3 regions of the Neobacillus sedimentimangrovi genome follow, and region 3 is predicted to be linked to each of the others. Evidence: riboswitches for the same ligand, from Rfam matches in the RefSeq annotation. Region 3 holds a riboswitch; each other region holds the start of a gene.
The links. A riboswitch is a leader RNA that binds a small molecule or an ion and turns the genes downstream of it on or off. The one in region 3 is predicted to bind thiamine pyrophosphate.
Positions count from the first base shown of each region.

Region 1: it holds a riboswitch for thiamine pyrophosphate, as region 3 does, so the genes downstream of both, GZA11_RS01310 (acetylornithine deacetylase) here and thiT (energy-coupled thiamine transporter ThiT) in region 3, are expected to answer to the same signal.
Region 2: it holds a riboswitch for thiamine pyrophosphate, as region 3 does, so the genes downstream of both, GZA11_RS08845 (thiamine phosphate synthase) here and thiT (energy-coupled thiamine transporter ThiT) in region 3, are expected to answer to the same signal.

Region 1 is NZ_JAAFZF010000001.1:251,302-261,863, forward strand. It holds gene GZA11_RS01275 (MATE family efflux transporter) at 1-1,065, opposite strand, end outside; gene GZA11_RS01280 (hypothetical protein) at 1,270-2,043, opposite strand; gene GZA11_RS01285 (protein-glutamine gamma-glutamyltransferase) at 2,353-3,084, shown strand; gene GZA11_RS01290 (ABC transporter substrate-binding protein) at 3,151-4,149, opposite strand; gene GZA11_RS01295 (ABC transporter permease) at 4,171-4,938, opposite strand; gene GZA11_RS01300 (ABC transporter ATP-binding protein) at 4,928-5,698, opposite strand; gene tenA (thiaminase II) at 5,673-6,344, opposite strand; gene GZA11_RS01310 (acetylornithine deacetylase) at 6,381-7,691, opposite strand; TPP riboswitch at 7,755-7,863, opposite strand; gene thiW (energy coupling factor transporter S component ThiW) at 7,867-8,385, opposite strand; gene thiE (thiamine phosphate synthase) at 8,481-9,134, opposite strand; gene thiD (bifunctional hydroxymethylpyrimidine kinase/phosphomethylpyrimidine kinase) at 9,131-9,943, opposite strand; gene thiM (hydroxyethylthiazole kinase) at 9,936-10,562, opposite strand, start outside.
Region 2 is NZ_JAAFZF010000021.1:5,186-15,747, forward strand. It holds gene GZA11_RS08830 (ABC transporter ATP-binding protein) at 1-312, opposite strand, end outside; gene GZA11_RS08835 (ABC transporter permease) at 309-1,529, opposite strand; gene GZA11_RS08840 (hypothetical protein) at 2,249-2,518, opposite strand; TPP riboswitch at 2,961-3,069, shown strand; gene GZA11_RS08845 (thiamine phosphate synthase) at 3,157-3,753, shown strand; gene thiO (glycine oxidase ThiO) at 3,828-4,937, shown strand; gene thiS (sulfur carrier protein ThiS) at 4,947-5,150, shown strand; gene GZA11_RS08860 (thiazole synthase) at 5,152-5,919, shown strand; gene GZA11_RS08865 (thiazole biosynthesis adenylyltransferase ThiF) at 5,916-6,935, shown strand; gene GZA11_RS08870 (YjgB family protein) at 7,056-7,670, opposite strand; gene GZA11_RS08875 (amino acid ABC transporter permease) at 7,968-8,618, opposite strand; gene GZA11_RS08880 (amino acid ABC transporter permease) at 8,631-9,284, opposite strand; gene GZA11_RS08885 (glutamate ABC transporter substrate-binding protein) at 9,354-10,169, opposite strand; gene GZA11_RS08890 (amino acid ABC transporter ATP-binding protein) at 10,190-10,562, opposite strand, start outside.
Region 3 is NZ_JAAFZF010000045.1:2,715-13,276, forward strand. It holds gene GZA11_RS13185 (GNAT family N-acetyltransferase) at 441-989, opposite strand; gene GZA11_RS13190 (histidine kinase N-terminal domain-containing protein) at 1,105-2,253, opposite strand; TPP riboswitch at 2,394-2,500, shown strand; gene thiT (energy-coupled thiamine transporter ThiT) at 2,612-3,199, shown strand; gene GZA11_RS13200 (alpha/beta-type small acid-soluble spore protein) at 3,874-4,080, opposite strand; gene GZA11_RS13205 (hypothetical protein) at 4,422-4,664, shown strand; gene GZA11_RS13210 (ABC transporter ATP-binding protein) at 4,700-5,812, opposite strand; gene GZA11_RS13215 (PucR family transcriptional regulator) at 5,918-6,823, opposite strand; gene GZA11_RS13220 (hypothetical protein) at 7,599-7,790, opposite strand; gene GZA11_RS13225 (YheE family protein) at 7,861-8,070, opposite strand; gene GZA11_RS13230 (YheC/YheD family endospore coat-associated protein) at 8,158-9,201, opposite strand; gene GZA11_RS13235 (YheC/YheD family endospore coat-associated protein) at 9,198-10,562, opposite strand; gene GZA11_RS13240 (YheC/YheD family endospore coat-associated protein) at 10,540-10,562, opposite strand, start outside.

The DNA of each region.
Region 1 (10,562 bases), on a different contig from region 3:
ATTGATCACAGCTATCTCATTAGAGTAGAATCCGGCAACCTCGTATCGGAATATCACAACCAATAATCCCGTTACAATAGCAATGATGACAGCTATAGCAATCCCTAACCAACTATAGGCACGGGCATCTTTAAAGCGTTTTGCTCCCACCTCATATCCAACCAATACCGTCAGTGCCATAGAAATGCTAATCGGAATCATGTATAAAAACGATACAATATTAAGTGCCGATTGATAGGCTGCAATAGTCGTAACATTGTATTTACTGATTAAAATCGTAACGACCGCGAACATACTCGTTTCAAAAAATGTAGACAACCCCATTGGAATACCGATTTTTAATATCTCCTTACATTTCTCCCAAGTGAACATTTGCATATTAGAAAAAACCCTATAATTGGAAAATGGATCTTGGGTTTTGACGATTATCACTGTAAAAAGCAAAATTACCCAATAGGTAATCGATGTGGCATAGCCTCCACCTGCACCGCCCAGTTCCGGAAAACCCCATTTTCCAAAAATCAGTACATAATTAAATAAAAAATTCAGCGGAAGAGCAGACAGCAAAATAAACATAACTACTCGTGTTTTTCCCAATGCATAAATAAAAGATCGAAGAACGTTATAAACGAATAAGGGAAGGATACCATAACTTAAGCCAACTAAATAATCATAGGCTGCCGATTGAACACGAGGAGATAGATTCATTTTTTCTAATATGGGATTCAACCAAAACATGCCGCTAACAATAATAATGATCGTTATGAATAATGAGAGGTATACTCCATGACGAACAACAGAAGTAACCTCATGGTTTTTTTTCTGTCCTAAATTTTGCGCGGCAATTGGGGACACTGCCATAAGGATGCTACTTAATCCAGTAAAGATTGGACTCCAAATAGATGAACCAATGGCCACTCCTGCCAAATCAGAGGAATGATATTTACCAGACATAATGTTATTAAAAAATACCATGGAGAACATTCCAAGCTGCGTAATTAAAATAGGTATCAACAGAAGGAAGATTTGATTCGTTTTTTGTTTTAGTGTATAGGTCTGATTCATGACCATTTCTCCTTATAAATTTTTACTGCAAAATATTATTTTACTTTATAACCTTATAAAATGACTACCCCAAAAATTGGAATACAATGGTTATCCCCCTACGCTCATACAAATGAATAATGATCATCTAAATAATAACACTTCAAATATGGAATAATTCTCCTTTTAAACTCCCTAAAAAAAATGGGACTGAAAGAGTCCACATTATTTTTTGACGATTTTGGAAGGATTGTTAATTTTATATAGGACTGGAGCTTCTACTATGTATTCATCTGGTACATCTTTCCCTTTTGCAAGCTTTTTGGCGACCACTTTTCCGTCAAACTCCAGCTGATCTCCCTTTGCCAGTTCGAATTTTTTCAATGTTTTACTATGGCTACACCAAGCAAGACCTAGTTCCAAAGGATTTTCCTGTTCGATTTGAACATTTTTGAGAACAACGACTTCATCATTTTCTTCACTAAAAGGATTATAAGTTAATGCAAATTGCTTAACGGTTGCAGTAAAGTGAACTTTTCCTGATGGCAAATCAATCTTCTGAGACTGTTCCTTTTCTTTACTGTAGGATGTTTTTTCTGTTTGAGAAGTTTCTGCTCGTCTTTCCTTTTGTACTTTTGCCGAACTTTTTGTGATTTTCACTTCAGATTCATCCATTATTTTTGGTTTATCCTCAGCAAGAATCATACTTTCTTTCCCAAAGCTTGCTTGCTGCATTTCTTTTAAATAGGCCGGATGGATACAGCTGATCTCACCATTTGGAAATTCAATTATGAGAGTATTATTGTTATTTCCATATGTTTCATACCCTTTTATCGTGACATGACATTGAAAATTGCGGTCCTTGTACCAAAATTCTTTTTTGGCAACAGGAAGCCCCCATTCTTTAAGTTTTTCTTTAAAATGGTTCTCATCTTGAAAAATTTCATAGTCTCCTTTAGGTGGGATGTATTGAGTTACTTTCAATTTCTCTATTGACAACGATGACACGTCCTTCCACTTGATTTGTGGTTCCATTATAGCATGGTATACAATCGATGAAACAATTATTAATAAAACTATTTAGGATAACGAAATTAATTGAATTTGGGAAAAATTTCCTATTGATCAAAAGATAAACAATGACTGACTACTTTTACGCATTCAGATTCCTCCTTTTGAATATAAAATTAATATGAACACCACCCCTAAAATTTTTTATTATGAAGGGATTGGTTCATATTGATAAATAAACCGAGCCAAAGCATTCATATTCTTTAAAAAGACGAATGGATGAATTGGGGGATAAATATGATCAGGATAAATGGGGTTATAGTGAAACCTGAAGACTTATACAGAGTATTCACAAAAAGTGAACATAAAAACATCATTAAAAAAATGGCCACTTACCAAGTCATTTATGATTATCCAACAATCAATCAGTTAAGATTTGAATTATTCTTTAGAAGCAATACAATGAAAGCTGCCCGAGATCTAAATGGGAGCGGCTTGAAATTTACAACTTTCCAATATGCGTTTTGCAATAGAGAATTTTGGGATCGTACTAGTAGTGGTGGCTTTTTGCTCAAACCTAATGTTAGACCTTCCACCGCCATACTTGACATTTTAAAAAACGGTTCACTTTATGCGACTGAGTGTGCTACAGGAATCGCGATTGTCCTTTATCTGGCAGCTCTCTACTCAATTGGAAGCGCTAGATTCGATAGCTTGTATAGGCGACTATATTTAAGAGATTGGGAATTTGATGATGACCTTCCTGTTATTCATAAATACGGTGATGATTTTCTCCCGGGTGACGTATTACATTTTAATAATCCGGATTTTTCACCAAAAGAGGCGCATTGGCGTGCCGAAAATGTCGTCTTTTTTGGAAATGATCAATACTATGGTCATGGTGTGGGCATCCGTGACGCAGCAACCATCATCCACTTCCTCAATTCCAAAAGAAAACCAAACGCCGAAATATCCGCCTACCTTATGAACCTCATCACCCGACCATACTATCCATACTTTTTTTCCTAATAAATGATGAAAGGTGTCAAGCACCATGAAATTTTTACATGGTATTTGACACCTTTTTGGTTCTTATTATAGATTTTTGAAGGCTTCTTTTGAGTTTACTTTTTCTTTTATAATGTTATATTTTTGGAGCCACTGGGTGACATTTTCCCAGGTTTGTGGGTCTTGGTATCCGAATGGTTTTTCTCCTGCGTCCATTAGTGGTAACAATATTTCAAGGCTTTTCTTTTCGATCTCTTTATCTAGTGGAGAGGATTTGTCCTCTTGTTTTATTAATAATTCCAATGCTTCTTCAGGATGTTCTGTTACATACTTTTGTCCTTTCGCAGCGGCTTTCATAAACTTCCTAAATACTTCTGGTTTTTCCTGTAATCCTTTCTCACTGGCAACCATTACTAATTCATAGTAGTTAGGAACCCCATAGTCAGCCGGATCAAACGTACGAATAGGATATCCTTCTTTTTCTATTAATAATTTTTCATGATTAATGTAAGCTCCCATTAATGCATCTGTTTTCTTTGTTGCTAACGCAGGGATGAGATCCCAACCGACATCAACCATTTCTACCTTATCCGCATTTCCCCCATCAGCATCAACCATGGTCTGAATAATGGCTTCGTCCAACGGGATCGATGGATAGCCAACTTTTTTCCCTGCTAAATCCTTTGGTGATTGGATCGAGCTATTATCATGAACCATAATGTGATTAAGTGGTTTGCGTACAATGGCAGCAAAAGATTGAACTGGAATGTCCTCCGCACGCGCTACAATAACCTGTGGCTGGTAACTAATGGCCATGTCGACTTTTCCTGCCGCCACCAATTTTAACGGATCATTTGTGTCAGCAGGCATTTGGATATCTACATCAAGCCCTTGTTCTTTAAAATATCCCTTTTCTTTTGCCATAAAAAGAAAGGAATGAACGGCATTCGGATACCAATCCAACATCAACGTTACTTTCTCAAGCTTGGACTTGCCACCTTCTGATACCTGACTTGAATTCTCTTTCCCACAGGCACTAACTACCAACAATATTAAACTTACCATAATCAGCATTATTCTCTTCATCAAAAGCATCCTCTCTTGCCGCTAACGTAATTTTTTCTTTAAAATCTGTTTTTCTATAAAAGAAATACACAAGAACAATAATAGTCCCATTAACGAAAGCAGGAAAATCGCAGCAAAAACTGCGTCTGCTTGCAGATTGCTTGACATTCTACGGCTAAAATACCCTAATCCTTCGCTCGCCCCGAGCCATTCGCCAATCGTGGCACCTACCACACTATACACAACCGACATTTTTACACCAGACAAAATGGATGGCATCGCCATTGGGAGCTGAACTTTTTTAAATATCATCCAGCGGTTAGCCCCCATTGACATTAATAATTCACGGTATTCTTGTCCGCCTGATTTCAAACCATCATATGTACTAACCACAATCGGGAAAAATGCGATTAAAATAGTAACTGCTACTTTACTCCAAATGGTATATCCAAACCACATAATAAAGATGGGAGAAATCGCAATCAGTGGAATCGTTTGTGAGATGATTAGGAAAGGATAAAGTATTTTCTCTAAAACTTTAGAAAAGTACATTCCGATTCCTAACAAAAGTCCCCCTGATAATGAAATCCCAAAACCAATCAGTACTTCATTTAAAGTGGCAGGTACGTGCTCTATCATTAAAAGCCGATTATTTTCAACGAGTGCATGCCATATTTTCGAGGGTGAAGGTACAATAAACGATGGCACCATCCCTTTGACAACTACCCATTCCCATAGGCTGATCAAGCAAATAGCCACCAATAAAAATAAACCATATTCACTTATCCAATTTTTCCATTTAGTTGTCATGATGTATCAATTTCTCCAGTTCTTTTCTCATTTCTATCAACTCTGAATGATAAATTTGTTCTGTACTTCTCGGTCTGGCTAAATTGACTATCCTCTCTTGTACTCGACCATCTTTTATTAGAAAAATTCGATCACTTAATAAAATCGCTTCTTCTAAATCATGGGTGATAAACAATACTGTCTTTTTTAATTCTCCCCACAAACCTAATAGCCAACTATGTATGTTCCGTTTTGTCATAGAATCAAGTGCACCAAATGGTTCATCTAATAATAATAGATCCCTGCCAGTCATGAGAGTTCTTAAAAATGCTACACGCTGCCTCATTCCACCAGACAATTCATCTGGATAAGCATTTTCATATTGAGAAAGATCAAAACGGGATAACCATTCCTGAATTACCGGCAATTTCTTTCTCCAATCTTCTTTAAGAATTTCACACGGAAGCACCACATTTTCCAATACGGTCCGCCATGGAAGCAGGAAATCTTTCTGTGGCATATAACCAACACTTCCTAATCGTGAGCCGGACTTTTTTCCTTTAATCTGGATTTCCCCCTCATCAGGTTCAAGTAAACCGTTAATTAATTTAAAAAGAGTACTCTTCCCTGCTCCACTTGGACCGATGATAGAAACAAATTCACCAGCCTTTACATCCATAGAAAGTTGGTAAAAAATAGGTTTGCTCTTACCGTCAAACGAAAAACTCAAATCTTTAATACGAAGAATGGATGAATCAGACAGGCCAATCACCCCCGTCATAAACCATATCCCAAAACATGTATTCAAACCTAGATGTGGTTAGGAAGTGTTCCTCTAAGACAACCAACTCTCGTTCTGGTTTACCTTCTGCCAAACGATCGATTAAATCGATTAGCCATTGTGCTAAAGAACCAAATTCTTCAGATGAGTACATTTTCACCCAATCCCCATAAAAAGGATGGTTAATCGAATCTGGATAAGTTTCTACCAACCTTTTGCCAATTTCCCAGTAGCTCCACATACAAGGAAGGAGGGATGAGATTAATTCTTCAAGAGAACCATTTTGAGCAACGTTTAACATATAACGAGTGTAGGCCAAGTTGATAGGTGTTGGTTTCGTATTCTCAAGATCCTGTTCGGTTATACCAAATCTTTTTGCATAGGCCCGATGTAGGTCCATTTCACCGTGCAATGTTTCGTGGAGTAGTTTTGCAAAAGCCGCCATCGTTTCAATGTTTTTGGCTTTTACCGTACCTAACGCAAATAATTTTGAATAATCGATAAGAAACACATAATCCTGTTTCATATAACGAATAAATGATTCGACAGGAAGATCTCCTTTACCTAACCCGACAACAAACGGATGCTCATGTGTTTTATCCCATATCCCGTTTACTTTTTCATGAAGCCTATATGAAAATTTCATAACTATCATCCTCCTTTTCCATCATTCGTATCCAATCTAATTTGAGTCATTCCTCTCCCCTTGCTTACGGGTATTACACCACTCAGCTATAAAGACGGCCAACACCTTCGTAAAATCTAACAATTGCTGTATTTCGACCTTTTCATTTACGGCATGTGCATCCTCCAATTTGCCCGGACCAAAGATTGACGTTGGAATACCTGCACGACCTAACCAGCCAGCATCCGTAACCGTTGTCGACATTCCCACAATTGGATTTTGATAAATCATTTTTTCGTAAGATTCGACTAATAAACGTGTACCAGGATGATCCCGATCCAACTCTAACGAAGGAAAAACTTCTCCGTGGTCAATGATCATTGATTTTCCACCCCAAACAAATTGCGGTGGATTTTCCCGAAGCCAAGGATCAGATGCTGCAACAGCCATGATGTGCTGTTCAATTTCCTGGATTATGTCTTCATAATCCTCGTTAGGATAAAAATGAACAGTTATCCATAAGGAACATTTGTCAGCGACAAATGCCGCATGTCTACCACCTTCAATAACAGCAGGATTAATGGTATTTGTTCCTGGAGGAAACCCCTCATAGCGTTTCGTTATCGCCCAATGACGTTCAAGTTCCTGAAGGCCAGCGATAATTTTCATCATTTTTTCAATTGCACTTGCCCCATTTACACCTCCACCTGCATGGATCATTTTTCTTCTCATTCCATCATGATAAGTTTCTTTGCTTTCAATGGTGATCCAACCTGTGATGACTCCACCCTGGCCTTGGATATGTAAATTGCTTGAATCCACCACTACAGCATAATCGGCTGTATAGCCCCTCTCCAAACAAGATAAGGTGCCGGCCTCACCAACTTCTTCACCAATCACAGATTGAAATTGCAAATCTCCCTGCAAAGTGATGCCAAGTTCTTTTAAAAGTTTAATAGCTATTAAGGATGCAGCAATGCCTCCCTTCATATCTGAAGTCCCTCTGCCATAAACATAAGAATCTGTAATTCTAGCAGTAAATGGGGATGAACTCCATTCCGAATCATCGCCAACTTCGGCTACATCTACATGTCCATTGATAATTAAGCTATTATATTCTTTTGAGTCTTTTCCCTGTAAAATACCGACAACATTATGATCACCAGGATAAACTTCCCACATATCCGTCTGAAAACCTAAATTTTCTAAATAGGTTTTAATAAATTCCTGAATTTCTGTGGTATTCCGTCCGGGAGGACTCACGGTCGGGAATGCAATAAGTTTACTTAACAAGTTGATTAATTCATCTTTTCTAGCTTCGACTTCTTGCGAAATTGCTTCAGCCAATTGATTTACAACGATGGACATGTTCTTCCTCCTTAATCAATAATGAAAAACCCGCTCACCTATATGAAGATAGGGAGCGGGTTACAAAATAGCTAGCCACTTCCCTACGCTGGAATAAACCAGATCAGGTTCAAAGGGTTCGGAAATTCAATTGTTCCATCTCAAGCCAATATGGCTACCCCTAGTGTTTCGTTATTTAATTTTTATCATGCTGGACAATGTCCTTTTTAGTAGAAAACAAGACATTTTTCTTTAAGAAAATACCTAAAATGATAAACCCAAGCAGGGCTCCAGCAAAAGAGCTAAAAATGAAAAGAGGAATAAATCCAAACAAAGTTGCTTCTTGCCCAAGTAATAATGTAGCAATCGGATAAGAAAGGAGGGCTCCAAGAATTCCCGTTCCGATTACTTCTCCCAAAAATGCCATAAATAGTTTCCTAGTTTTCCAAAATAGTAGTGCTGCTAACAATGCTCCAACCATACTACCTGGAAAGGCAAAAACAGAACCGGTTCCCATAAGATTTCTTAGTAGAGACACGCCAAACGCTTGAGCGACAGCATAATAAGGTCCTAATAGAACAGCTGATAACACATTTAAGAAATGTTGTACTGGGAAAATTTTTGTAAATCCAATCGGGATCACAATTAAACTACTTGAAAGTGTTCCAATTGCAATCATCATGGCAGTCAATGTCAGCTTATATGTGTTGTTCATCTATTTTTTGCCTCTTTCATACTCAAATATCTAATGTATTGGCTACATGCTTCTGTAATCGAATAAAATTTAGTCAGCCTCAGCTTGTTGCCAATTTATATTACCTTTTCTACTGACTCCACTCTTTTCCTTAAGATTTTTGCAGCTTGGTATGGTGAACTCGCATGGCTAATAGCTGAGATGACAGATATTCCGTCAGCTCCTGCCGCCATAACAGTTGAAGCATTTTCGGTTGTAATACCACCAATTCCTACAATTGGGGTGCTGTAACCTTTTCTTCTTAGTTCTTCAATGAGTGTTGTCCCGCGTGATGGTTTTGCATCTTTTTTTGTTTTTGTCGGAAAAACCGGGCCAATTCCAAAATAATCTGCACCATCCTTTAAAGCAGCTAATGCTTCCTCCATTGAATGTACAGAAACGCCCAAGATTTTGTTTCCTATCTTTTCCCTTACTACACTTGCTGGTTCATCCTCTTGCCCAATGTGTACACCATCAGCATCCAGGGCAAGTGCTAGTTCAATATCATCATTAACAATAAAAGGGATTTGATTCTTCCGGCACAAAGATTGTAGATCTTTTGCCAGATTAAACTTTTCAACTCCAGTCAGCGCTCCATCACCCTTTTCCCGAAATTGAAACATGGTGATCCCACCGTCGATAGCTTCTGCTAATACTTCTCGTGGATCCTTAAAACAATTGGTACTTCCCATAATAAAATAAACCTTTAGCATTTCTCTTAAATGGTTCATGAGTCAATCAACACCTTATTCCTTTTTCGATACGCCCAGTGGTTTGTAGGTCCATGTCCCTGGCCAATTTCAATTTCCTCTTCGATAGCAGCCTGAATAAATTCTTTTGCCTTTGTCACGGCCTCCAATACAGATAAACCTTTCGCCAACCAAGCGGTTATTGCAGCAGAAAACGTACAACCGGTTCCGTGCGTATTTTTCGTCGAAATTCGTTTGCTGGAAAATGTATAAAATTCTTTACCATCGAATAGTAAATCGACTGATTCTGAAGGATCTTCATCATGTCCTCCTTTAAGGACAATATTTTTCACCCCTAAATCAAACAGTCTCATTACCGCTTCCCTTTTATCTTGCGCAGTTCGAATAGACATATCGGTCAACACCTCGGCCTCCGGAATATTAGGTGTTATTACCAAAGCACGAGGTAATAAATATTTTTTCAAAGCTGAAATGGCCTCCTGTTGAAGTAAAGAGGCGCCTCCTTTAGCAATCATAACGGGATCTACCACCACATTTTTCCATTGATATCTTACTAGATGCTCAGAGACAGCTTCTATGATTTCAGCATTAAACAACATTCCAGTTTTAATGGCATCCGTACCCATATCCTCACCGATGGCTTTGATCTGTTGAGAAACTGCCTCCGCTGTCATTGGATAAACTCCGTGAACACCTAATGTATTTTGAGCAGTCACTGCGGTTAACGCGGACATACCGAAAACTTGTAACTCCTGGAATGTTTTTAGGTCCGCCTGAATTCCTGCACCGCCACCACTGTCGGAACCAGCAATTGTTAATGCCTTAAACATTTAAATCAGCTCCTTGTAATTTTTTATAAACGGCTAATTGAATCAATTCTTCCGGTGTAACCATCGCCAGCTGATTCAATAGTTCAATTTGAAAACTACCCGAGCCCTGTTCTGCTGTTTTTTTGGCCGCCTTTTCCGCTGCAATGCCATAAAAAGTTAAAGCAGCCGTTGAGGCACGTAGCAAGTCTTTCTCCACACCAGCAAATGCCGCAATGACAGAAGTTAATAAACATCCTGCTCCAGTCACTTTTGTTAATAGTGGGTGGCCATTTGATACTAAATAGGTTGTAGTTCCATCGGTTATGACGTCATCCTTTCCCGTAATGACCACAACGCAATTAAATTTTTGAGCAGCTTTAATGGCAAGATTAACCACATCCCCATTGGCCTCTCCTGCATCCACTCCTTTAATCTTCCAGTTTTCTCCAACAACATTTGCAATTTCAGCTGCATTTCCTCTAACAATGGATACTTTAACCTCATTCATGATTTTCCTAGCAGTTTCTGTCCTGTATTGGGTGGCTCCTGCTCCCACTGGATCAAAAAGAACAGGTGTTTCTTTTTCATTCGCGGCCTTTCCTGCCAAAATCATGGATTCAACTGTTTGCGGGTTTAATGT
Region 2 (10,562 bases), on a different contig from region 3:
ATTATCCTCGATGGTCAAAGAATTAATTAGTGCGGACTCCTGAAGAACAAAACCAATTTTTTGATTACGCCACTCAGCTAGTCTATTTCGTGATAAATCCTTAACAGATGAACCAAAAAGCTTATAGCTCCCTTGATATTGTGTATCAAGTAGACCAATAATATTAAGCAAAGAAGTTTTTCCAACTCCAGATTCCCCTATAATACAAAGTCTTTCCCCAGGTTCAACTTCCAATTTAAAATCATTTAAGATAGAAAAACCTTTCTTCTTGAATGTTTTTTTCTGGATTTCTAGTTTAATTATACTATTCATTTTAACACCCCCACGGAAATCGGAATACTTTTAATTTTTTTTATCGTAAGTTCAACAATCGTAAACCCAATAATCAAATCTATAAAGAGAACAATTAGTAGAGCAATCCAATCCATACTTATTAAGCCAAACATTCCGTAAGTAGCAAATATTGAGTCTTTTTTTAACCAAAAGCCGTATCTATTGAAAGCGGTTATCACAAATAGTATGACTAGATTAATAGAAAACAATATTCCAAAATAACTATAAAAAATTGCTCTTAGTTTTGAATAACTTAATCCGACTAATAAATTGATTGTAAAATCTTTTATCATCAAACGAATGCTTACCAAAGTATTCCAGATAGCTAGACAAACAATGATTAGTAGCAAAATAAAGGTGATAATACAGATAATTTTTAATGAATCAAAATAAGAATCTTCAAAGTAATTAAAATTTTCTTGTTGATTAAAAAAGTTAAATTTTAAACCTAGATTTTCCTGGATAAGTTCACTTAAATTCGTTGCTTTCTCTTTTGTCGAATCAAGAAGCACCATGTCCATCAAACCATTAACGAGGAGGTCAAGACCTGCACTTTGAATAAATTCTTCGTTAATAGGTAGAAAAATCGAAAAATTAAAATAATTTTTTGAATTAGGAGCATAAAAATTAGAACGATGAGTATTCTTCTCCAAGACCCCTTGAACTTTTAAATTGACTAATTGTTGGGTGACAGGATCTGTAATCTCAATATATGACCCTACAGGATATGTTGTGGCCAGACCTGCACCTACTAAAACAGGTATTTCTTCTTTATTAAATTTATAGTTGAAGTTTAAGTGGTTTCCTTGAGATAATCTAAATTGATTTATCTTATAAGCCTCTTCATTGATATAATTGAAAGAAACTTCCATCTTATATTTATTATATAATGAAGTGACAAAACCATCGACTTGCATAGCATAAGTATAATTGTTGTTTAAATATTCATATACTTTTTTTGTATCATCTATTTCAATTCTATCAAAATCAGCTTCACTATTTGGGTCTAGATTAGCAATAAAAGTTCCTTCTTGATTCAGAGTTTCTATTTCTTGATAACCTTGAAAAGTTGAAATAATTGAACGAGCAGCAGTAAAAGAAAGATAATTAGCTAAAAAAAGTAATATTATCATACCTAAAACAAGTGTCCATCTTTTTAAAAATATTCTAGTTATAAAAAAATGTAAAATTTTCATTCTTTTTTCACCTGACACGCACTAAATAGTATATATATAATAAAAATAAAAACTAAGTAAAGATTGCTGGTTACATTCAGCCCTAAATAGAAGTTTAATGAAAGTGAGAGTAAAAAACTAAACACTAAAATAGCTATACTATTCAAGATATATCGGATTATAATATTTACCATCGTATCTCCTACAAGTATTCGGCAGAATATTTCTGTTTTCCTACGATTTAAAAATTGATAGTGAAATACTATTATAATAAATGTAAGAAAAATATTTATAATAAGTTGATAATCTGTAATACTTTCCAAAAAAGACTTTAAAATAGAAGAACCTTCTAAATTCAACGTTTGTACATAAATACATAGTAAGTTTGAAGCAAAACAGATTAGATAGATAGCAACCGCCTCAAAAACGTCGAAAAATCTAAATAAAGAATATTTCATAAACTACTCCTTAAAGATGGCATCTATAAATTTAATAGTATCACCTTTTAATAATACCTACTACGTAGCTGTAAAAACAATTAGTTATTATTCATAATTAAAGTAATGCGGTACTTTATAAGATTTAAAAGTCGATAACATTATTTCTAATTAAAATCGGGACCTGTAGAAAAACACCTATCAGGCCCCAACGATTTCCTATAATTCATTAATAATTAAATCTCATAGATATTTCATTAAATTTTGTTAAGCGAATATTTAAAAAAATCAAACCCAGAAAAATTATTTAAGTGGTCCACGCTTCCAAGAAAAATACGTAGTATACTTGTCTCCCCATCTTAAATCGTCCCAAACAGAACCTGTAACTTTGCCGTTATAGGCTGTTTTACTCAGTAAAGTTCTACCATCTCGTGTATATTTAAACGAAGTATATTGATATTTTGACTTACTGTAATTCCAGGCGGCACCATTATATTTAATTTGGAAAGATTCTTCAGAAGAGGCTCCACTAGTTGAATCTCCGAAAGTTGCCCCAAACAAAAATACTAACATAATTTAACATAATTTCCATCAAAATGCAAAAACTTTAAAAATTATAATAACACCAATTGATTTTACGGAAAAATATAATGTTATAACGGAAATGGTTCACGGATACAGTGGCAGAGAAAGACTACCATGTATCACTTACAAAAAAGGAATCGAATTTTTTAAAGGATATAATTTATAATGTCAAACTGAATTATATTGCCTTTGATATAGCTAATAAAAATATTATTTCATACGATGCTTTTCAAAATGCCCACGATAGTAATCGGTAAGAATACCTAAGAAACAAAAGACGCAAACGGCGGCGGTTTAAAATTAGAGATAAACCACCATTCAAACATTGTAAAATAGATAAATAGGAAGAAAAAACAAGGAAACAAGTGACAGGCATTATTCAATGTGTTACGATGGATAGCGTAGGAATTATGACAAATAAATACGTAAATAAATCCGCTAGAGGTGCCTTTATAAAAGGCTGAGATCGAAGTGTTACTTCGGGACTCTATGAACCTGATCTGGTTAATACCAGCGTAGGGAAGTGGAAAATGGGATCGTTGTATGCATTATTCACAGCCACTTTCTTACAAAAGAAAGTGGCTTTTTATTTTCCCTCTAGCGGTATCTATCTGAAAACTGGGGGGATGAACATAAAGGAGTTACATATTATTTCCAATGGCAAAATGCCGATTGAACAATTACATGAGATTTTAACGGATATACATCCCTATGTCACCATGATTCACTTACGGGAAAAACAAAAGTCAGCAAAAGAGCTTTTTCAAGCTGTTGAGCAGTTAGCTAAAGACATTCCACTTTCCAAAATTATGATTAATGACCGCGTGGATGTCGCCGTTACGGCAGGAACGGCCGGTGTTCAATTAGCTGGGCACAGTTTAGATGCCGTTCATGTAAAAAAAGCTTTTCCTCTACTAAAAGTAGGGGCCTCCATCCATTCCTATGAAGAAGCCCATCAAGAGGGGGCAGATTTTCTGCTATACGGCCATGTTTTTCCATCCAAATCAAAGCCTGGCCTGCCTCCTAAAGGACTGGAGGAATTAACCAAGTTATCCCAACTCAACATCCCGGTTATTGCCATCGGCGGGATCACACCAGAAAATACTCCGCAGGTACTTCAAGCTGGGGTAGCTGGTATTGCGGTGATGTCAGGAGTTTTAGATTCCTGCAACCCGCTCGATGCCGTAAAAGCGTATACAATGGCCTTACATAAACAATCGTAAATGGATAAATCAGAAAGTTCTTGGTGTGTATCAATTAATCCTTTCTTATTAGTGAAAAAATGGAGATGGAATTGATGAAAAAATCATTTGACACAGCCATTATCGGAGGAGGAGTGAATGGGACCTCCATTGCCTTCGAACTGGCCAAAAAAGGACGAAAAGTTATTCTACTTGAAAAGCAACAAATAGCCGCTGAATCATCCCGTGCCGCAGCCGGAATGCTGGCAGCCCAAGCGGAGATTGAACAAGATGGCCCGCTTTTCCAGCTAGCATTAAAAAGCCAAAAGATGTTTACCTCGCTTTCACAAGAATTATTGGAATACTCCGGCATTGATATTGAGTTCGTCCAAAAAGGGATGCTTAAAATTGCCGAAACCGAAGATATCGCACATGAAGTTCAACAACAAGTCCTCTTTCAAAGAAAGTGGGACCATGAAATTCGATGGCTCGATTCCCATGAAATCAGGGAGCTGGAACCAGCGCTATCTCCTACTGTAGCCGGAGGGATGTACCTCCCAAATGATGGACATGTACATCCGGAAAAATTAACGAAAGCCTTTGCGAAAGCTGCCCTCCATTTTGGAGCAGAGATTCACGAACATACGGAGGTCCTCTCCTTCATCTATGATCAAGGCAAAGTGAAAGGCTTAAATACTTCAAATGGGATCATTCATTGTGAGCAGGTTGTCATCGCGGTAGGTGCCTGGGCTAACAGACTGATAAAGGATCTTCCTGTGTTTCCGGTAAAAGGCGAGTGCTTTTCTGTGAAAGTGGATAAACCAATCATCAACACAACTATTTTTTCAGATAAGCGCTGCTATCTCGTTCCAAAACGAAATGGAGAAATATATATTGGAGCGACGATGATTGAAAATTCTATTGATAAGGCCGTCACACCTGGGGGAATAGCCTCATTAATCGAAAGAGCGGTGAAGCTCGTACCAGAAATCAGGGACGCCACTTGGGAACGGGTGTGGTGCGGTATCCGGCCGCAAACCAATGATGGAAAACCATACATTGGTGAGCACCCTGAATATAAGGGAATTTTTGTGGCAACCGGACATTTCCGCAACGGAATCTTATTAAGTCCGATAACTGGTAAACTTGTAGCCGATTTGTTGGAAGGCAATACGACTGAGCTTTCAGCCTTTCGCCTCGATCGACATCAACCATCCGTAATGTAGGAGGTAAAAATGAAAGTTGCATTAAATGGTGAATCTGTACAATTACCGGAACATGTTACGTTTGTTTCCGATGTACTCAAACATTATAACATCCATGAGAAAATCATCGTCGTAGAAGTAAACGGGAAAATACTTTCTCGTTTAGAACATGAGAATACTAGATTAGCAGATAATGATCGAATTGAAATAGTTCATTTTGTAGGAGGCGGTTGATATGTTAAAAATTGGTCCATATTCTTTTCAATCCCGATTATTACTTGGAACAGGAAAATATCCAAACTATGAAATCCAAAAAAATGCCGTTGAAATCTCTGAAGCAGAAATCTTAACCTTTGCCGTCAGACGAATGAATATTTTTGAACCAAGTCAGCCGAACTTTCTAGAGCTACTTGATACCTCAAAATATACACTGCTGCCAAATACAGCGGGAGCTAAAACAGCCCAAGAAGCAGTGCGTATCGCCAAACTCGCCAAAGCATCTGGTCTGTGTGACATGATTAAAGTCGAAGTGATCGGCTGTGACAAGACATTACTTCCAGATCCAGTCGAAACCCTAAAAGCCACAGAAGAATTAGTGAAGGAAGGATTTATTGTCCTCCCTTATACGTCCGACGATGTCGTGTTAGCCAGGAAACTTCAAGAACTCGGCTGCCACGCCATCATGCCGGGAGCTTCTCCAATTGGATCAGGTCAAGGAATCATCAACCCAGTCAACTTAAGCTATATTATTGAGCAGGCTGAAGTTCCAGTGATTGTCGATGCAGGAATCGGCTCCCCTGCCGATGCCGCACTGGCCATGGAACTAGGGGCCGACGGTGTGTTATTAAATACCGCTGTTGCTGCTGCAAAGGATCCTGTAAAAATGGCAAAAGCAATGAAATTAGCCATTGAAGCGGGCCGTTTAGGATTTGAAGCAGGCAGAATGGAGAAAAAACGCTATGCAACAGCCAGCAGTCCAAAAGAAGGAATGATTACCGGTTGATTAGCCGTTACTCTCGCCAAGAATTATTTTCTCCCATCGGAAAAAACGGGCAGAAAAAGATCTCATCCAGTCATGTGCTTATCATTGGAGCCGGCGCTCTTGGATCAGGGAGTGCCGAAGCTCTCGTCCGTGCCGGAATCGGCAAATTAACGATTGTTGATCGCGATTATGTAGAATGGTCCAATCTCCAGCGACAGCAATTATATTCCGAGGAAGACGCTAAAAACCGACTACCAAAAGCCATTGCTGCGAAAAATCGTTTAAATGCCATTAACTCCTCTGTAGAGATCGAGGCCATTGTTGCGGATGCTTCCGTTCAAGAGCTTGAGGCCTGGGCTAACAAGGTTGATTTGATCATTGATGCCACAGATAATTTTGAAACAAGAATGATCATAAACGATATTTCACAAAAGTACGGTGTTCCTTGGATTTACGGAGCCTGTGTAGGAAGTTACGGAATATCCTATACATTCATCTCTGAAAAAACACCTTGTCTCGCCTGTTTATTAGAAACCGTTCCACTTGGGGGATTAACTTGTGATACAGCTGGCATTATTTCCCCAGCTGTAAGCATGGTTGTTTCTTATCAAATTAGTGAAGCATTGAAAATTTTGGTCGGCGACCTGGATTCATTGCGCGGCAAACTCGTTTCCTTTGATCTTTGGAAAAATCAATTTAGTGTGGTTAACGTCGATTCATTGAAAAAAGAGGATTGTCCTTCTTGCGGAGCCTCTCGCTCCTATCCATTCTTATCGTTTGAAAATCAAACCAAAACGGCTGTCCTATGCGGGAGGGATACCGTACAAATCCGGCCTCCTCAAACTGCTGACCGTGATTTGGAAGCTTTAGAAACGATATTGATTCAACAAGGAAGAGCCGTGCAGCGAAACCCTTTCTTATTATCCTTTCAGGTTGATCCATACCGAATGGTTGTTTTTAAAGATGGAAGAGTATTGATCCATGGAACGAAGGATGTATCAGAAGCTAAATCGCTCTATCATCGATATTTAGGGTGATAAATGGCTAACATGAAAAGAAAAAAGTGCCTGTCACTTCACGTATGATGTCATTGTGATCGACTAGACATTCTTGCAGTGACAGGCATGAATTATTTCAACCATTTTAATAGCTTATGCTCAACCTGCCATTTGATTTTTGGCACCTGCAGGATAAAAAACTGAAATATGGTCAATCGTCGATTTTGAACCAACAAATTTTAATTGAAATTTCTCATTCACATGATATACCCAAATCTTGTCCCCGCTATTGGAACGAACGTTGTCTGGTTTACCCAGTACTTTCTCAACCTCATCAAACGTGATTTGTTGAATTTCTTTAGAATAAGAGCGTACATCAAAAATTTGTTCTCCCTTATTCACACCAAAAACAATCCCATGGCTAGAAAACGTGAAATATCTATTCCCTGCAACAAAATCTTCTTGATCAGGATTACCCCAATATAACATGACTTCATCAATCACCGTTGTACTTGCTGGAAAACTACAATTTTTAACTGTTCCAACTTTAGCCAATGTGACGATTTCCTGTATTAAAGTCGTATGCTTAGGATTGCTACTATTTTGTTGGGAATGGGATGGTGGGTTGGATGGATTAGTTGGATTGGTTGCTTCATTTATCGATGGGGGGTGCTTGGGTGAAGTAAGAGGTGCTTGTGTTTCTTGGTTATTGGAACAGCCTACAAGAAGAGCCAATAGACAAGGAATGAAACAAATCTTTGCTATTCTTTTCAATAGATCATCTCCTTTCGTATTTCTTTTCGGAACATGAACGGCTAATTTTCCTACTCTCTATATAAAACGGAAGCAGCTCCTACTTCGTTACAGGGAAAATATATCCAAATAATTCTTCTAAGAGAATCCGAAATTCTTTTTCTTCCTCGTATTTACATTAAATGCGGGCCAATTTTATTTCATATAAAGAAGGTGTCCCCAAATTATACTTTTAGGAACACCCTTTTCGTTTACCTCTGAATGATGAATACGAACCCCGATATCCATGGACTATTAGCTTTTCCATCCATTCAATCCTCATGCTTGTCTACTTTCCAATCTTCTAGCCACGAGTGACAGAGCATAGTTCACAATAAAATACATGAAGGCAACAAGTATAAAGATTGGAATAATATAGTTGACGTTTTGAGCATAGATAATTTGAGCATTGTGCATAAATTCCGGTAAGGCGATAATGACACATAAAGAGGTATCTTTTAATAAGGAAATAAATTGGCTTACAATTGGAGGAACCATTCTCCGAAGAGCCTGAGGCATGACAATATGCCATAGGGTTTGAATATAAGTTAACCCGGATGAACGTGCGGCTTCAATCTGCCCTTTATCAATGGAATTCAATCCACCACGAACAATCTCCGCCAACATCGCGGATTCAAACACCGTTAAGGCCGTAATCGCTGCTTGAGTAACGGTTAACTTGATCCCCACTTCCGGAAGTGCGAAAAAAGTAAAGAATATGATGAGTAACAACGGCATATTCCGAATCGTTTCAACATAAATCGCCACAACCCTCGAAACAACTGGAATTTGAGCATAACGCAATGTCCCTAACAGAATGCCAATAATAAAACTTAATATAATGGAAATAAAGGCAATAGATAATGTCACCCAAAAACCATCGGCGAGGAATTTTAGATGATCGGCTGAAAGAGCTCCTGCAAAATCCATAAATCCCCCTCCTTAATAACTTCTAGCAAGGCGTTTTTCCAAATAACGAACGCCATAGCTTAGTGGTATGGTCAATACAAGATAAAACAGCCCAACGAAAATATACACATCAAACGTAACAAATGTATGGGAGGAAACGATGTCCCCAAAGTACATTAAATCTAGTCCCGCTATAATCCCTAATATCGATGAATTTTTTACAAGATTAATAAATTGGTTGCCAATCGGCGGAATGACGATTTTTATTGCTTGTGGCAAAATAACGGCCTTCATGGCCTGCAAATAGGTGAGTCCTGATGATCTTGCCGCCTCCATTTGCCCTTTTGGAACCGATAGTATTCCAGCTCGAATCGCTTCCGCAATAAAAGAAGCGGTATATATAGCAAGAGCAATCGTACCTGCAACAAATCCGTTTAACTGAATACCTACTGCAGGAAGACCGACATAAAAGAAGAAGGCGATAATGAGAAGAGGAATATTTCTAATAAATTCCACATATGCGGTGCCAATCCAATTGAAAGGTTTAATCGGGGCAATTCTCATCACAGCTATAATCACACCAATAATAAAGCTCCCAATTAAGCCAATAATACTAGCTAATATCGTGTTTTTAAATCCTTCTAAATAAGTATCGAAATGATCGATCAAAATCGAAAAATCAATCATATAAATCTCCCCCCTTTTTCTTAAGAAGTATTAGGATGGGCCAGACCTGCACCCATCCTGATATCACAGTTATTCGTTGGTTTTAATCCATTTATTTTTGATTTCGTCATACTTTCCGCTGTCTTTCATCTTCTTTAACGCTTTATTGATTGCATCCACTAATTCTTTATTTCCTTTTTTAACAGCAATTCCATATGGCTCTTCTGTAAATGTTCCGCCAACCAATGTATAGTTTGGATCCTGGTCAGCCATTCCATAAAGGATTGCATCATCCGTTGTTAAGGCATCGCCTTGTCCGGATTTTAATGCCGTAAACGCTTCTGTATAGTTTTCAAATTCTAAAACGGTGGCCTCTGGGGCTTTCTCACGAATGTTTAAAGCAGAGGTAGACCCTTTCACCGCAAGAACTTTTGTCCCTTTTTTCAAATCTTCCAGTCCTTTAATAGGGCTTCCTTTCTTGACAAGAAGGGACTGACCAGCATGAAAGTACACATCAGAGAAATCTACCTCTTTTTTCCGTTCTTCTGAAATCGTCATCGTTGCAACAATCATATCAATATCCCCGTTATTTAACATTGGGATACGGGTTTTGGAAGTCACTTCTTTAAACTCTACCTTATTCTCGTCTCCAAGAATTTCTTTTGCTAATTCTCTTGAAATATCAATATCAAACCCTTCTACTTCGCCAGTATTCGGGTTCTTCAGTCCAAATAAACGGGTATCATATTTGACACCGACGATCATTTTGTCTCTTTCTTTTATTTGTTCTAAAGCATTTTTTGAAGTACCTGACGTTTTTTCATCGCTTTTTCCACATGCCGCAAGTAACATGGATGCGGATAATAAAAGAACTCCGGCAAGTTTGCTTGCTTTACTCTTAAACATATAATTCCCCCTTAAAATGTTTAATGATTTAAAATACGGCTAAGAAATACGCGAGCTCTTTCTTCTTTTGGATTCGCGTAAAAATCAGCCGGTTTTCCCTCTTCCAGAATTCTCCCTTGGTCCATAAAAATAATCCGGTCGGCCACTTCTTTCGCAAACCCCATTTCATGGGTCACGACAACCATCGTCATTCCTTCTTTTGCCAAAGCTTTCATAACATCTAGCACTTCGCCAATCATCTCCGGATCTAGTGCCGATGTAGGCTCATCAAACAACATGATTTCTGGCTTCATGGCAAGTCCCCTTGCAATGGCCACCCGCTGCTGCTGTCCACCGGATAGCTGGGATGGATAGGAATTCGCTTTATCTGGAATCCCTACTTTTTCCAAATAA
Region 3 (10,562 bases):
AAGAGCACGATTGTGATTATCTACCTTTGACATCTAGATACTTTGAACCTCTGTATACCTAGTTTCTTTACATCACGTCTAAAGGCAAATGGAGTTTTTTCCATTCTTTAATAATATATTGCCTCCAGTGATTTTTCCGTATAGATGCGGTAATTGGATTTCGAGCGTTCTGTTTTATAAGTTAATATAATAGTTGTTTAGTAATCATTAGTCCGCCTCGAAACCATTGTACACTTAGCTATCTCTTCCATTCAATAGACAGCCCATTTTACCACCTCAACAAAATAAATTAACTATAATTATAAAGAATTTTAACTGTACAGTCAAACGTTCTGGATAATTTAGGTAGTGTTCTCTACATTTTATGGGAGAATATGGCTAATATGAATGAAGCATTAATATTAATGAAATTTAAAAACAGAGTTACTGGTTACTTTTTATTAATGGCGATTATTCCACTCACGGGCAAGCATGCTGTATAGAAGGATGTCGTGATAATAACCATTTAGAAGTTCACCATCTCTAATAATTCCTTCTTTTTGAAAGCCTAATCTTTCGGGAATTGCTCTGCTTTTATGGTTGTTGATCCCACAGCGAATTTCAATCCTGTTTAATCCTAGCTCGAAGAAAGCATACCTTAGCAGAGCTTGAACAGATCTTGTAATAATACCATGCCCCTCTGCTTTTTTCGCTAGATAATATCCGATACTTGCCATTTTGTTATACCAGTCAATTTGATGAAGACCAATGGAACCGACAAGTTCTCCTCTAAAAAGAATTCCAAGATTGCAACCAGTGTTCTCAGAGAATTGAGTAAGCCAAACAGGTATAATGGACATTAATTGATAGGGGGAAGTAATGCTGTCAACCCAAGGAAGCCATTGGCGTAAGTGCCCACGATTTTTCTCAAATAGCTGATAAAGTTGTTCGGCATGCTGTATTTGAAACAGTTGAAGCTCAATTTCATGATCAACTTTTAATGTAAACATAAGGGCAAAACTCCCAATCTTTTTTACTACAGCATATGCAATCAGAAATGATCGTGTAAATATAACATTTAGATGAAAAAAGATCCCAATTTGTAAAGAGGGATCAGACTTGTACCTATATTCGCTGTTCTATTTCAGGAGATGAAATATTAATCGGTAGTGCTATAGAAAATGTTGTCTTTTCAGGGGAAGAATCACAAGAAAGTGTCCCTTTATGTTTCTCAATAATTTCTTTACAAACAAACAATCCGAGGCCTGTTCCAAGTTTTTTTGTTGTAAAGAATGGTTCAAAAATCGATTCTCTTAATTCTTCGGGAATCATTGGTCCATTGTTTGAAACAGCAATCATTAGGTTTTGATTATGTATACTGCTAATGATTTCAATGGTTGGATTCGTGTTGTTATGATGATTTAATACATCAATTGCATTGAAAATAATATTAATAATTACTTGGCGAATTTCATCGGCATAACCATAAAGTGTAACATCGCCTAATAATGACTGCTTAATTTTTACTTTACTATCTAAAATGCTAGGATATAGGAAATTTAACACTTCATCTATTAGTTTATTAACTTTGAAATATTCCTTCTCTTTTCCTATCAGTTCTTTTTTTGATAAAAGTAAGAACTGTGAAATTCGGAAGTTTAGCTGATCTAATTCACTTGAAATAATTTCTAAATATTTCATGTCTGGATAATCAGCTTTAAGCAATTGAATAAATCCTTGGATAGAGGTTAGAGGGTTGCGAAATTCATGAATAAAGCTGGATGTCATTTGTCCTAGTAAAGTCAACCTATCCTGGTGTGTCGAATCAATAAACATATTTTTTTCTTCAATAATTTTGTTTTTTGCTTCAGTATAATACGAAACGGCATAGTATAAGAATTTATCAAAACAAAAGTTGATTTTATTCATTGTTTCCTGCAGCTCTGATAATGGAACATCTAGCTGACTGATACAACTATAGAGAACAGTTCTGCCAAGGCTGACATTATATACGAATTCGCCTATGTTAATGTCGGCTTTTACTCTTTCTTCTGAAATTTCATTAGCGAGTTTTTTTACGATTTTTAATATTTCGTCTTCTGAGCGTTGATAAATATTCAGAATAACATGAAATAGGGATTTAGCGTTCTTGGATATTTTGGTTTTAAAAGGGTCATCTTCTGACACAATAATTTGCCTTTCCCATTCTTTCAGTAGCTTCTCCTCATTTTTCTCAAAATAAGTCATTAATTCTGTTTTTTCACCCGTAAACATGTTGTATCCCCCTATGGAAATAACTAATTACTTACATAATTCGCTGAAGGAAAGAAAAAATCCTTTTTTTTTATTAAAATCCATAAGGATTCTTGTCAAGAGATTAAAAGAATAGTATATTCGTTATGGTAACAATTGAATAGTTCCACAAGGGGGGCTGCGACATGCGGCTGAGAGTGAATGTTCGAGTTCTGACCCTTTGAACCTGTTAGTTAGCACTAGCGTAGGGATGTGGATTTGCCGGTTAAAATATAGCAATGCAGACAAATCCTTTCGTCTTGCATTGCTTTTTTTGTTAATAAATGCAAAAACATGTGGTCTAGGAACAAGATTTATACATTTATGAGGGGGACTAAGTATGGACAAGAAAAGGAGTAATACTCGATTTATGGCTGAAGTGGCCGTATTTTCTGCACTTGCCTATTTATTGGATTTAGCAGCTAATATTCTTTCATTAAAGATTTGGCCACAAGGTGGTTCAATTTCTATCGCAATGGTTCCTGTATTCTTGATAGCGTACCGCTGGGGAATAAAAGGTGGTTTATTAACTGGATTTTTACTGGGACTTCTACAATTCATAATTGGTTTTGCACAAATCTACACGATTCTTCAAGCAATCATAGATTATTTTATCGCCTTTACTGTAGTGGGATTTGCTGGTGTTTTTGCCGGATCCGTTAAAAAAGCACTAGAATCAGGGGATAAATCGAAATGGATGGTTTATGTTGTGGTAGGAACATTTGTAGGAAGCTTGCTTCGCTATTTTTGTCATGTCATATCTGGAATTGTCTTTTTTGGTGAATATGCCCCTGAAGGCCAGCCGGTCGCCGTTTACTCATTGCTATATAATGGAACATACATGCTTCCAAGTTTCATAATCAGTGCAATAATCGTCGTTCTGGTTATTGCAGCCATGCCTAAGCGAATGGTTGTTCAGGAACATTAATAGGGAGAATGAGGGTGCTCAAAGGTTTCAACTTTAATGGGCATCCTCCTTTTGTTTTACTCTGAATCTTGTCTGAATATTATAGGGAGCCAATGATAATAATATGTAAAATTTAAAAAGCTGGGCTAAAAATGTTTTTTTTAAGTCCTTATAGGGCAATGTCTTTTTTAAGATAAGAGAATTTATTTTTGACTGTCTTGATATGTTTATTGAAAGAACAGAGGCTATTATTCCCAAGAAAAATTTAAAGATTTTAACCTTTATTATAATCTTAATTCCTTTAAAGTAAATGTTCACAAAATGTTCATGTTACGTTATATATGGCGTGATTTTTATCACTGGAATAAATCACAGGTTATGGTAGTTTATAGATATTTATTAAAGAAGATGGGGTGGGTATCGATGTCAGATTACTCTGTTGTACTTGCAATCGGGAGTATTTTAATACTTACATATTATATTGGTTATACCATATTAAAAGCATAGGCTGCGGGCAATGTGTCCGCAGTTTTTTTATTCTTAATTTATAGTGATAAATGGTGATGAATTTAAAAAACGATACTGTTAGACGAAACGAGGAAGGGGATAGTAAAAAATTAAGGAGAATGAAAGCCCCCTCAAAATGGAGGGGGCTAAGCCATATTATTAATTTGTATAATGTGTTTTACTTTTTCTTAGCGTTGAAATCCGCCGCCAAGTTGAGATTCAGCCATTTGTACTAGACGTTTTGTGATTTCTCCACCGACAGATCCATTTGCACGAGAAGTTGTGTCAGCGCCAAGAGTTACACCAAATTCTTGAGCAATTTCATATTTCATTTGTTCAAGTGCTTGTTGTACTCCTGGTACTAAAAGTTGGTTAGAGTTGTTGTTGTTAGGCATAGTAGTTAACACTCCTCTTAATAAGTTTGGGGTTAGTATGGAATTGAACCATATTATAAGCCGCCTTGGCCTAACCCATATTATTAATGATTTTTTTACTAGGAAAACTTTACCATCTAGCAAATAAAGGAGCTGATTGTTTTGTTAATTGGATGATCTGCAGTATGATGACGATTTCCTTTCAACCATCAATTTTTTGTTTTTTTGCTGTTTGTATTCTTTATTATGATTTATTTCTAAGGGCTTATTCGATTGTTGGGTTTGGTAATTTATTCCCAGTAATAGAGGCAATCCATTAACACAAACTAAGGATATATTCTAAAAATAAAGGGTGATTTGATATGTCCATCTGCCCGGTTTGCAATGGATTAAGGGAAGTATATATATTATGTACCAACTGTGGAGAACCTATGTTGGAAAGCGGTAGGCTTCAAGATTATTACGATGATTATAGCCCATATATGGATATTGATTTAATGAAAATGGAGGATGGATTTACGGACACCTATTCTGGCCATAAATGTCCACATTTGTATCGCTGTCCAGCGTGTGCAAATGAAGAAGTGATGTTTATTAGAGAATAAAACCCCGTTCCAAGGAACAGGGTTTAAATCGAATTTTACATTTCACTAGATGGACGTACGCGTACTTCTGTATCTGCATCGAAGAAATGAGCTTTGTTTAAATCAAAAGCTAATTCTAATGTTTCGCCAGGTTTTACATCGGAACGTGAATCAAGTCGGGCAACAAACTCTTGGTCATCGATGCTTGAATAAATCATTAATTCAGCTCCTGTTAATTCTGCAACATCAACTTGAGCATTAATTTTTGTACCGGATGAGGCTTCAATGAAAACTGGTTCATCGTGTATATCTTCTGGACGGATTCCAAGGATCATGGATTTGCCAACATAACCTTGTTCGCGAAGATATTTCATTTTTCCTTCAGGAACTATAATTGAATGATTGCCTATGATAAATTTGCCATCATCTAATTTGCCATTTAAAAAGTTCATAGCTGGTGATCCGATAAAACCTCCAACAAAAACGTTTTCCGGTTTTTCATATACCTCTTTTGGCGCCCCTACTTGTTGAATGACGCCGTCTTTCATGACAACTAATCGAGTGGCCATAGTCATCGCTTCAGTCTGGTCATGGGTTACATAAATTGTCGTCGTATTTAAGCGGCGGTGAAGCTTGGCAATTTCAGCACGCATTTGAACACGAAGCTTGGCATCAAGGTTTGATAATGGCTCGTCCATTAAGAAAACTTTTGCATCACGGACAATGGCACGGCCAAGTGCTACACGCTGGCGCTGACCGCCGGAGAGAGCTTTTGGCTTGCGGTTTAAGTAAGGTTCAAGACCAAGAATTTTTGCAGCTTCTTTTACACGACGATCAATTTCATCTTTAGGGAATTTCCGTAACTTTAAACCGAATGCCATGTTATCATATACGGTCATATGAGGATAAAGCGCATAGTTTTGGAAAACCATTGCAATGTCCCGGTCTTTTGGCGCCACATCATTCACTCGTTTGCCGTCAATATAAAAATCACCTTTTGAAATTTCTTCTAATCCTGCAATCATTCTTAAAGTGGTAGATTTACCGCAACCTGAAGGGCCGACAAACACGATGAATTCCTTATCTTGAATGTGTAGGTTAAAATCTTTAACAGCTGTTACTTTGTTATCATAAATTTTATAAATATGATCTAATTTCAATTCAGCCATTTTGAAAGCCTCCCTAATTTTTGTTATTTTCAGTTTACAGGCTTTGGCTGAAAATCTATATGGACAGTCTGCACAAAAAATGAAAGCGCTTTTTTGGGCAATGTGTTATTTTTGTTGTTTCATATACATTTGGCAGGCAAAAAAAACGGTAAAAGCCCCGTAAAAATCCTTTAATCCGATTCCTGTTCGCTCTACAAACTTATCAATACGGTATTGCAATGTATTTCGATGAATATATAGTTTTTTGGCGGTTAAACTAGAGTTTAAATTATTTTCCAAAAAAATAAGTATCGTTGAAAATAAATCCGGGTCTTGTTCAAAAAGGTCAAACATTTTTTTTAGTTCAGGTGTCATCAAATCTGAAGGTGAATGGTAAGCTAAATATGCTGGAAAAACCCGTTCAAATGTATAAAGATTTGTGTTGCCTAATCTGGCTAAGGCAAATGTAAAATAGTCTCTTTCTTGTTGAAAATTATCACGAAGCTGTTCTGACATGTAATAAAGCTTTCCTAGAAAAAAGGAAATTTTTACAAAAAAATCACTTTCGAGCGTCTCTGAAGCTGTCATTAATTCATCTTCAGAAAGTGAAATTTGCTTTTTTTCTTCAATGATGATTCCTTTATTGCAATTTTCCCAAACAATAATGACTTCATCAGAAAAAAAACCTTTGAATGCTGATTCCAGTTCCATTTGGTCAGGTTCATTTCCGTTAATCTGAAACTGAATAAAACGATATGAAGTATTGGTATTATTTGTAGGACTAGGTCCGTTTAAAAATAAGTATTCCTGCCACTGTCCTGCAGCAGTAGTATAAGAGGTAGTTTGAAAATCCTTTAATTCGTATAGTGTTTTAAGCAGTGTGAATTCCTTATCTGAAATAGAAAATTTCGGAATACCGACCCAATCATTTTCATTCTTATCATAAAAGATATAAAACTGTTCAGAAGGTTTTTCTGGTGGTTCAGAAAACAAAACCGCGTCTTCGTATATTGATAATAGCTTTCTTAACATCATTCATTTCCCCATTTTTTTACTTAGATCTATTATAACATTAGAAAAGCGTAAGCTCCCTGCTTAGCTGCGTATGGCCTGGAGGTTCTCCGACTGAGATAAAGGAAATACGAGGAGCCGGAAAGGCGATTCGATGTTGACTTATCGTAGGGAGGAGACCGAAGGACACTAGCAGCTAGGGTGCTGGAGCTAGACAATTCTCGAAGTCAAAGAGATATTTTCTTATCTATTAGAAAAGCGTAAGCTCCCTGCTTAGCGTCGTATGGCCTCCTTCCAAAAGCTATCGCTTTCGGTCGTGCGATGTTGATACTGCCGAAGCCTTCCTTGTGGTGGTCTCCGACTGAGATAAAGGAAATACGAGGAGCCGGAAAGGCGATTCGATGTTGACTTATCGTAGGGAGGAGACCGAAGGACACTAGCAGCTAGGGTGCTGGAGCTAGACAATTCTCGAAGTCAAAGAGATATTTTCTTATCTATTAGAAAAGCGTAAGCTCCCTGCTTAGCGTCGTATGGCCTCCTCCCAAAAGCTATCGCTTTCGGTCGTGCGATGTTGATACTGCCGAAGCCTTCCTTGTGGTGGTCTCCAACTGAGATAAAGGAAACACGAGGAGCCGGAAAGGCGAATCGATGTTGACTTTTCGTAGGGAAGAGAGCGGAGGCGTCTCGCCGCTAGGGTGCTGGAGCTAGACAATTCTTGAAATTGAACAAATAAATTTTTATCTATTAAAAAAGCTGAGCCCGATTTATTGGCTCAGCCTGTAATGTAGTATTAGAATTATTTCGCTTCATAGGGCGGCTCTTCATTTTCTAATACATGGGATTCTTCAATATTTGTTCCATCCTGACGTATGTGAACAGATCCGCCGGACAATCCTTCATTTATCATTCGATCTATATCTAAGTAGGCTTTGTCTCTGCCTTCATATTTTGTATCTTCCTTAATAAGCTCTTTATTTTTTTCTTGCACGATTACCATCCCTTTCCCAAATCTAATTATATTTTGTGAGAAAGGAGGCATTTTCATACAAGATCCACCATTATTCATAAACATGGTACAGCATAAGTTCATGAATTTGACTTGTCAGAAATTCGATTTCTTCTTGTTCCGGGGTATTTGTCGTCCATTCAATTTTTCCAGTTTGATGATAAATTCCGGTGTATCGTTCCTTCTTATAATAGAAGGAAAAATTCCATCCAGGAATGTTCTTATTTTCAAATAATGGCTTTAACTGAAAATGCATGATCATGTCGCTTTTCCCCCCTGTGTACAAGTTTGTAACATCTTTACTTCAAGCTTACCTGTTTACACAGTGGAAGGGAAGAAAAAAATGTAATTAGGTAAAATTTGGTATATGATAAAACAAATGGCATAGTCGTTCGATTTTTTTCTCTTCAATTTCCGGTTCATCAAAACTCATTGGTTTTGAATTGACTTCAAATATATAATACCGGCCATCCTTGCTAATTCCCGCATCAATGGAAAATTCACCAAAAAAACCGAACTCTTTTGACAATGTATTTCCGATTGGGGAAATGATCGATTGAATAAATTGATCATGTTCCTCCGTTTGCAGTAAAGGATAAGGCACGATCCTGCCACCTGAAATGGTGTGGGTAGTAATATCTTGTCTTTGGGATTGGCGGATGCCAACACCAGTTAAGGAGTAGTCTAATGGATCAGCATGAACGAGGATTCGAAAATCAAAACGTTTTCCTTCATACTCAGCAGAGTGGATATCCATTTGAGCCAAGTAGTTTTTGTCAATTAAAGTTTGTTCCCACACATCCCAAAAATGTTGGAAGGTTAAGTAAGTTTTTTGTGTTGTTCGTCCTTCTAATAGTAATTGATTGGAAGTGGATGTTTTTAAACGGTAAATTCCAGATCCTTTGGATGATTGAGCAGGTTTAAGATAAATGTTTTTATGTTTATTAAGGAAGGAAAAAAATTCTGTTTTTTCTTGTATAGGAATGGTATCAGGTAAATATTTTTTTATTTTTGGATGATTACCCATTAGTTTATAAAATTTGTACTTATCAATAAAACCTGGATTAAAATACGGGATTTTTCGATCCTTTAAAGAAGAAAAAAATATCCGGCAAAGTTCGGATTGCTCAGTTGTTCGAAACGGAATTCGGTTATATATGACGTCAGGATAAGGAAATGAGGCTTTATTCCACTTATTGTGATCAGGGGAATAAATGAAACCCTCAATCCAATCATGATGAACCCCTTCCAAAGTAAAGATAAAGCTTATTCCATGAAGTGAAATAAGCTTTTTTTGAATCTTTTTAAATAGTGGTATATTTCCCGCTAACGATCCATCTTTATTTTGGGCTGATAAGATTCCGACAAGCGGTCGTGATTGTATATTATTCATTTGTACAATTCCTCGGGATGAAGTAAGGACTGTTCCGTCAGGAAAACTGCATAGGCCAGAGATAATTTACGGGTTAATAGATCAAAATCTTTCATTTTCGGATGGCTAAAAATGGACCTGCCTGGTTTAGAATTTGCTTCAAATAGCCAAACATCACCATTTCGGTCAATTCCTAAGTCGAAACCGATCTCTCCAATAATGCCCTCAATATTTTGCTCAAGCACGTTGCTTAAGTCCAAAGCAGCTTTTGAAAGCTTTTCAGTGTATATATTACATTCTTCTTTATTAAATATTTCATTAATTGTTTTGACTTCTCCACCGTTTCTTTTATGTGTTGTTACACTACCTTGCCCAGCTATTTTTGCTGCAATGGCACTTACTTTCCAATTTCCTGTTTCATCTTTATTTGTATGAACACGAAAATCTACTGGACGTCGGTCTTTACGGATAAGGTGTATTCCTTGCTGAACGATCATATTTTCAAGTGACTGGTTACCAAATACCCATTTAAATAATAATTCTAGACTTGGAAATTTTCTTAGTCGATTTCTTTCTTCTGAATCTTGATACCGGCAGTAATATTTACCTGTTTCACGATCATAGATGATTTGATGAATTCCTAATCCAAGACTGCCATTTCTCGGTTTGACAAACACATGACCATATTTGGAAAGCATGGTTTCGATAATAGAGAAGGATGTAAACGGATGAGTTTCAGGGAGATATCTTTCAACCGAGCTATCTTGTTCCAGTCTTTCATAAATATCTAGTTTGTTAAAGAAGCCAGGGTTATACCAAGGGATAAGATATTCTTTTTGAAGCCGTTCTTTTACCTTCATTAATTTTGGAATTCTTTCACTTTTTCGGTTAGGAAGTCGATCGTAAATCACATTTGGAAAGGGGACTTCAAGTTGCTGCCATCGATTGTTTTCATAAAAGTACCCTTCAATGGTTCCTTGTTTCCAATCAATATGTTGTTCCCCAAACACAAAAGATAGGGCACCAACCGTTTTATTTACAGATAAGAGTTTAGAAAAAAACTGTGTTCTTTCACCGATCGGTTGTTCATCAAGATCGGTAAAACCTGCTGTAAAGATACCAACCAGTGGACCAATGAAAAGTGTATTTCCATTAATAAAAAGATGATAAGGTTGCTTGAAATCCGGAATTTGCAGTGCATGTTGAATGTGCCTATTTATGACAATGCAGTTGTCACTGTCTGGGTGAGGAAGAAATTCTGCTTCCACTGATTTAGAACCAAAGGCAATTCTTGTTAGCTCCTTCTCTTGAAAAATAGAAGGTGGACAAAAAACGATCATTTGATCATTTTGTACGAACTCAATGAGATAATGTTTTCGCAT